Linked DNA regions of Rheinheimera salexigens. The protein of the gene in region 1 interacts with the protein of each later gene in a pairwise test. Links are inferred from orthologs where the notes say so. Each region holds a gene or a part of one and is shown in the gene's direction. Other genes may lie near its edges.

Region 1 (3,520 bases):
ATTTATTGGTTAAGTTGGCTGGGGTAAAGTGTACTTTACCATCAGCGGTATCAGCGCTAGGCGAGATAGTTGCAGCATTTGCTGTCCACATGCTTGAGGCTGAACAAACGGCTTTAAACACTGCAGGAGCTTGTTTAGCGGCTTTTGCAATAACGGCAGCATCTGAACCAGTAAAGCCAAGACGGCGTAATGTATGAACATCAGGGCGCTCTTGCGGGGCAAGTACACCTTGCACCATGCCAAGGTCATGTAAGGCTTTCATTTTACTCAGGCCTTGCTTAGCTGCTTGGCGAGGGCTAGATTTGTTTTTAGCGTTAGATAAAGAGGCTATGTTGCCGATAGATAAACCAGCATAGTTATGTGTTGGCCCTACTAGGCCATCAAAATTTGCTTCAATAAATTTCATAGTTGCTTGTTATCCTCTTTAGGCATGGCACGGTTGCTATTATTTCTGCAGTCATTAAGATGCGCCGTTTTATGCTGGTTATGATACCAGTAGATAGCGCAGAAATTGAGTAGATTTGCATAATAATCAGTTTATTCACTTGTCACAACCGCGGTTTACGGATATACGTTAAAAAGCAACTTAATTGGCAAGCACTAAAATTTAGTTAGGGATCTCAGGATTAAGATGGCGAAATCACTGGTAATAGTCGAATCACCGGCAAAAGCAAAAACAATTAATAAATACCTAGGTAAAGACTTCGTAGTTAAGTCTAGCGTTGGGCATATCCGCGATCTACCCACCAGCAGCAGCAAAGAAAAATCTGCCGCTAAAAAAGAATTAAGCAAAGAGCAAAAGCAATATCAAGCTTTGGTTGATCGCATGGGTATTGATCCAGAACATGGCTGGAAAGCCCGCTATGAAATATTACCCGGCAAAGAAAAAGTCGTTAAAGAATTAAAAGCCCTCGCAGAAAAAGCCGATATTATATATCTGGCAACGGATTTAGACCGCGAAGGGGAAGCCATTGCATGGCATTTAAAGCAAATTATTGGTGGTGACGACGCCAGATTTAAACGCGTTGTGTTTAATGAAATCACCCAAAATGCCATCCAAAATGCATTTGAAGAACCCGGTATTGTTAACGAAGATAGGGTAAATGCCCAACAAGCTAGGCGCTTTTTAGATCGCGTTGTCGGCTTTATGGTATCGCCACTGTTATGGAAAAAAGTAGCCAGAGGGCTATCTGCAGGTCGGGTACAATCGGTAGCGGTGCGTTTAGTAGTTGAGCGTGAGCGGGAAATAAAAGCCTTTGTTCCTGAAGAGTATTGGACAGTAACAGCTGATACCACAACGGCTGCTGCAGATGCATTACAACTTGATGTTACTAAACAGCAAGGCAAAGCGTTTAAACCGGTTAATAAAGCCCAAACCGAAGCGGCTTTAGCTGTACTTAAAACTGCAGAATTTAAAGTTCAAGAGCGTGAAGACAAACCAAGCAGTAGCAAACCACAAGCCCCTTTTATTACGTCAACCTTACAACAAGCGGCCAGTACTCGCTTAGGTTATGGCGTGAAAAAAACCATGATGCTTGCCCAGCGTTTATATGAAGGCGGCCATATTACTTATATGCGTACCGATTCGACAAACTTAAGCGCTGAAGCAGTAGCAACCTGTCGTGATTATATTGAAGAAAACTTTGGTAAAAAGTATTTGCCAGAGAATCCACTCAGTTACGGTAGCAAAGCCAACGCACAAGAAGCACACGAAGCGATACGCCCTTCAGAAGTAACCGTATTAGCCTCTAGCTTAGGTGATATGGAAGCGGATGCACGCAAATTATATGAATTAATTTGGCGTCAATTTGTTGCCTGTCAAATGCCTCCGGCGCTGTACGATGTCACCAATGTTATAGTACAAGCGGCAGACTTTGAATTACGCGCTAAAGGCCGAGTATTACGCTTTGATGGTTGGACTAAAGTACAACCTGTTGCTAAGCGTAAAGGTGAAGAAGACAGCCTGCTACCTGATATTAAACCTGGTGATGTTTTAGAGTTAAAGCAATTAAATGACACCCAGCATTTTACTAAACCTACCGCACGTTTTAGCGAAGCCAGTTTAGTAAAAGAGTTAGAAAAACGCGGTATTGGTAGACCTTCTACCTATGCGTCGATTATTTCGACCATTCAAGACCGTGGTTATGCCCGAGTGGAAAATAAACGTTTCTATGCCGAAAAAATGGGTGAGATTGTCACCGATAGGTTGGTAGAAAACTTTAGCGATTTAATGAACTATGACTTTACGGCCAATATGGAGCTGAAGTTAGATGATATTGCTAATGGCCAAGCGGCTTGGCGTAAAGAATTAGATAGTTTTTATGCTGATTTTCAACAAAAATTAAAAACGGCTGAGTTAGAACCAGAAAACGGTGGCATGCGGGTTAATCAATTTGTACTCACTGATATAGCCTGCCCAACGTGTGAACGACCAATGGGTATTCGTACCGCATCTACCGGTGTGTTTTTAGGCTGTTCTGGTTATAACTTACCACCTAAAGAGCGTTGTACTACTACTCTTAACTTAGTGTCTGGTGACGAAGCCATTGCGGTATCGGATGATGATGAGCATGAAACTGAAGTCTTAAGACAGAAAAAGCGCTGCCAAAAATGTGGCACTGCGATGGATAGCTATTTAATAGATGAACAGCGTAAGCTGCACGTTTGTGGTAATAATCCCGCTTGTGATGGTTACGAAATAGAGCAGGGCACCTTTAAGATTAAAGGTTATGACGGTCCACTAATTGAATGCGATAAATGTGGCGCTGATATGCAGTTAAAATCAGGCCGTTTTGGTAAGTATTTTGGTTGTACTAACACAGAGTGTAAAAATACCCGTAAATTGCTCCGCAGCGGCGAAGCAGCACCACCAAAAGAAGATCCAGTACATTTACCTGACTTAAAGTGTGAGAAGTCAGATACCTACTTTGTGTTACGTGATGGCGCTGCCGGTTTATTTATGGCAGCGGCAACGTTTCCAAAATCACGCGAAACTCGAGCGCCGCAAGTGGCCGAGTTGGCAAAATATCGCGATATTATTTCACCGAAATTTTATTACCTCGCCGATGCACCAAAGAAAGATCCAGAAGGCAATTTAGCGGTAATACGCTGGAGTCGTAAAACCAAGCAGCAGTATGTGATGTCTGAAAAAGATGGCAAAGCAACGGGCTGGTCAGCTTGGTACGAAAATGGCAAATGGGTTGTAACGAAAAAAAGTAAGCTAATTAAATGTTTACCATAAAAAATACTCGCATCTGCGAGTATTTTTTTTCATAACACTAAACACTAAACACTAAACACTAAAGTGTATATCCGGATCGGTTTACCCACACTAACACGCCGTAAACCCATCCCTGGGGGCTCATTTCCGCCCGTCCAGGGCTGCAATGGTTAGTTTAGGGTAAAACCGTTCCTCAATAATTTATCTTAGTCAGCCCACACTGAAAACTCAAAACTTAAGTGTATATCCGGATCGGTATACCCACACTAACACGCCGTAGACCCATCCCTGGGGGCTCAT
Region 2 (3,253 bases), 1.2 Mb from region 1 along the record:
ATGAAGAAAAATACGTTTAAGGAGAATTAAGTATGTCAGCATTAATGCTTACCGCTTATGTTTTAGTTTGGCCGGTAATAGCCAGTTTAGTGTTTTTTACTTTATGCGGTGCTTTAATTATAGATATTAAGAATGCCAATAAAGAAGGTAAATCTTTAGTTTAAGCAGCCTAAACAAGCCCGCCAAGGATGGCAGCTTGTTTAATCGTTAATCTGTAGTTCCGTTTAAATAACAGTTTTAGATTTATTAAGAGTTTAGATTGAGAGTTAAGACTGAAGGTTTAGACTGTGCGCTTAAGCGCTTAGCTAAGCTTTATATAACACTGGCCAAGTCACCGGCTGCTTAACCTGCTCGGATAACAGCACGCCAAATAATGTCAGCCCTCCTCCAACAATATGATACATCGCCAAACTTTCCCCTAATACTATCGCTGCTATCACTGCGGTAATAACGGGCATAGCATTAAAGAATATAGATGTCCGACTCGGTCCTAAATGCTTTATACCTGTCATCCAAGCTAACGGTGCAGCAATAGAAGCAAATACACAAGCATAGGCAATAAGAGGCAGATTTTCGGCAGTTAAACCCGCTTTTGGTGACACATAAAAAAGTGGAAATAGCACCACAACAGCGACTACTACCTGCAGGTATAATAACGGCATAGCAGCTAGTGGTATTTGCCATTTTTTTAATAGGGTGCTGTAACAAGCATAAGCAAATACCGCCACTAGCATCATGCTATCGCCAACATTCATGCCTTGGCTGCTAAGCTGGCTAATATTGCCGGCACTTACCACATACAACACACCGACAAATGAAAAAGCCGCGCCTAATAATGCGCCCCAAGTTAAACGTTGGCCTAACGCCATAATGGCTAGACATAGCGACATCATTGGCATTAACGATAATACGATACCCATATTATTAGCCGAGGTTTTTACTGCTGCAAAATAAGCTAAGCTTTGAAATATGGCCATACCAAATAAACCGAGTATAAATATTTTGCCTAGGTGCGCTTTAATAATGGGCCAAGCCGTTATACAGGGTTTACACATAAAAGGAGTTAAGACTATTGCGGCAAATAACCAACGATAAAAGCCAATTTCAGCTGGAAAGATCACACCTACCGCTAATTTATTGACGATGGTGTTACCCGCCCAAAACAATACTGCCAGTATTGGCAATAACAAATGCTTATTCAAAGCTTAATCCAAAAAATAGTTAATATGTTCTCTATTATGCCCTAGGCTGCTTGCAGGTTATAATGAAATTCTACCAGTTAAGGCTAATCTAAGTTAGGCTGCTTACAGTTTATATAATCTTCCATTTTACTAGGTCTATGGTAAAGCGTTAAAAGGAACTCAGTACCGTGTCAGATGCCGTCTATTTTCAGCCGCTTGCTGCAGCCGAAATCAGTTTGGAAATTAAAAAAAGCCGCTTTATTGCCAGTGCACTCCCCGTTAGTACTGAATTAGCCGCGCGTCAGTTTATTCAACAACATAAAATATTAACCCCGTCAGCGCATCATCATTGTAGTGCTTATATCATTGGCGCCCCTGCTCTGTCTCAACAGTTTGGCTATAACGACGATGGTGAGCCCGCCGGCACAGCTGGTAAACCTATGTATCAAGTATTACATGGCCAAAAGATAGGAGATATTTGTGTCGTAGTCACACGGTTTTTCGGTGGTGTAAAGCTGGGAACCGGAGGTTTAGCCAGGGCTTATGCTGACAGTACTAAACAGGTTATTAGCCAGTTAGCATTACAACAAGTCTCGCCTACTTGTACTCTTAAACTACACTATGCTTATAGCCAATCAGCAACGATAGATGCTTTATTGCACAACGCCAACATTAGCCGGCTGGACAGTGATTACACTGAATCAGTTACCTTATCTATTCGTCTACCTGTTGGCGACGTTGATGCACTTATTGTCGATTTAAAGCAACGTACTAGTGGTGATATTAAGATTGAAAAGCTGCCGTGATAATTATTAAGCATAAACCTACACTAACTAAAGCTACATTGCTGCTTAAGCCAACGGCCTAAATTTATCATATCGCTTTGATTGGCTGCGCTTTGCCGATAAACAAAATAAAAATCGTCACCGGTTATCAATTCATGCATAGGTATACGCACTAAGCCTTGGCCTTGATCTTGAGCACTTAAAATAAAGTTATCAATTAAGGTAATACCCAAATTATAACGTGCAGCCTCAACCGCAAGTAACACATGACTAAAGTGGCTAAATTTAGCTTGCTCAGGCAACGTAAATCCTCCGCGCTGACACCATAAGCGCCAGTCATCACCTAGCTGTTGTTGTTTAGCATATTGCACTGATAACAACGGAAATTGCCATAATGCTTCGGGTAATTGTTGCTGCTTAATTTGCTGCCACAGTTTTTGACTACAAGCGGGAAATAGCTTTTCAGTAAATAAAAACTGACGTACGGCGTCTTGTTGTGGCGGATCAATAGTAATAAAACAATCTGTAGTATGGTCATGAAAATCAGGATCATCCGTCACCATATGTAAACTTAAACTTATATCAGGATATTGTTGCCGAAAGTCTTCAAGCTTGGGGATCAGCCATTTAACGGCTAAAGAACTATATAGGGCTAACTTGATACTGCCAGATTTACCATGCCGCACTAATTGACTGGCGTGCGCGACTTTATCTAACGCGGTACTGATTTCGGCATAATAGCGCTCTCCTACTGGCGTTAAAGTAAAACTACGGCCTTGGCGAATAAATAAATCAGCACCTAAATATTGCTCTAACAACTTTACCTGATGGCTAACAGCACTTTGGCTAACATGTAATTGCTTAGCCGCAACCGAAAAACTATTTAAGCGTGCTACGGCTTCAAAATACTGTAGCGCTCGTAATGGCGGCAACTTCATTATTAGTTTATCTCATACTTAAATAATTTTAATCATTATACATCATGCATAGCCTTACCCTATAATTTAACAACTAATCCTGTCTGGATTAACAATTTATGACCTCCCTATCATTAATGCTTTAGCGGTTATTCCGTCGCAAAGGCATTACTGCTTCACATAATTAGAACTAAGCAATAAGGATTATCAGTGTCAAAAAACTCTGTCGGACTCGCTATTTTCTTATTAATCATCGGTAATATTGTTGCCGTATTTTCTGATGCCTTAATTAAAACCTTATCTGCCGATGGTGCTGTATTTCAGTTTGTATTTTTTCGTCAATTAACCGCTATTATCATTTTATTACCTT

Evidence for each region.
Region 2: the proteins of topA (region 1) and BI198_RS07405 interact in binary tests that used the Escherichia coli proteins (3 or more experiments, as listed by UniProt). The link is inferred for Rheinheimera salexigens from one-to-one orthologs.

What each region holds. Positions count from the first base shown.
Region 1 is NZ_MKEK01000001.1:2,830,071-2,833,590, reverse strand. The notes cover bases 256-3,441. They hold topA (type I DNA topoisomerase), read left to right. Parts: upstream 256-631; coding sequence 632-3,241; downstream 3,242-3,441. Other genes in these bases: astB (N-succinylarginine dihydrolase), read right to left, coding at 256-406. Also shown: more of astB, read right to left, coding at 1-255. UniProt on the Escherichia coli protein: Releases the supercoiling and torsional tension of DNA, which is introduced during the DNA replication and transcription, by transiently cleaving and rejoining one strand of the DNA duplex.
Region 2 is NZ_MKEK01000001.1:1,599,502-1,602,754, reverse strand. Bases 260-3,178 are described here. They hold BI198_RS07405 (YigZ family protein), read left to right. Parts: upstream 260-1,369; coding sequence 1,370-1,987; downstream 1,988-3,178. Other genes in these bases: BI198_RS07395 (DMT family transporter), read left to right, coding at 3,094-3,178; BI198_RS07400 (LysR substrate-binding domain-containing protein), read right to left, coding at 2,011-2,904; BI198_RS07410 (DMT family transporter), read right to left, coding at 306-1,202. Outside these bases: BI198_RS07415 (sodium:solute symporter family transporter), read left to right, coding at 1-20; BI198_RS16225 (putative transporter small subunit), read left to right, coding at 33-164; more of BI198_RS07395, read left to right, coding at 3,179-3,253.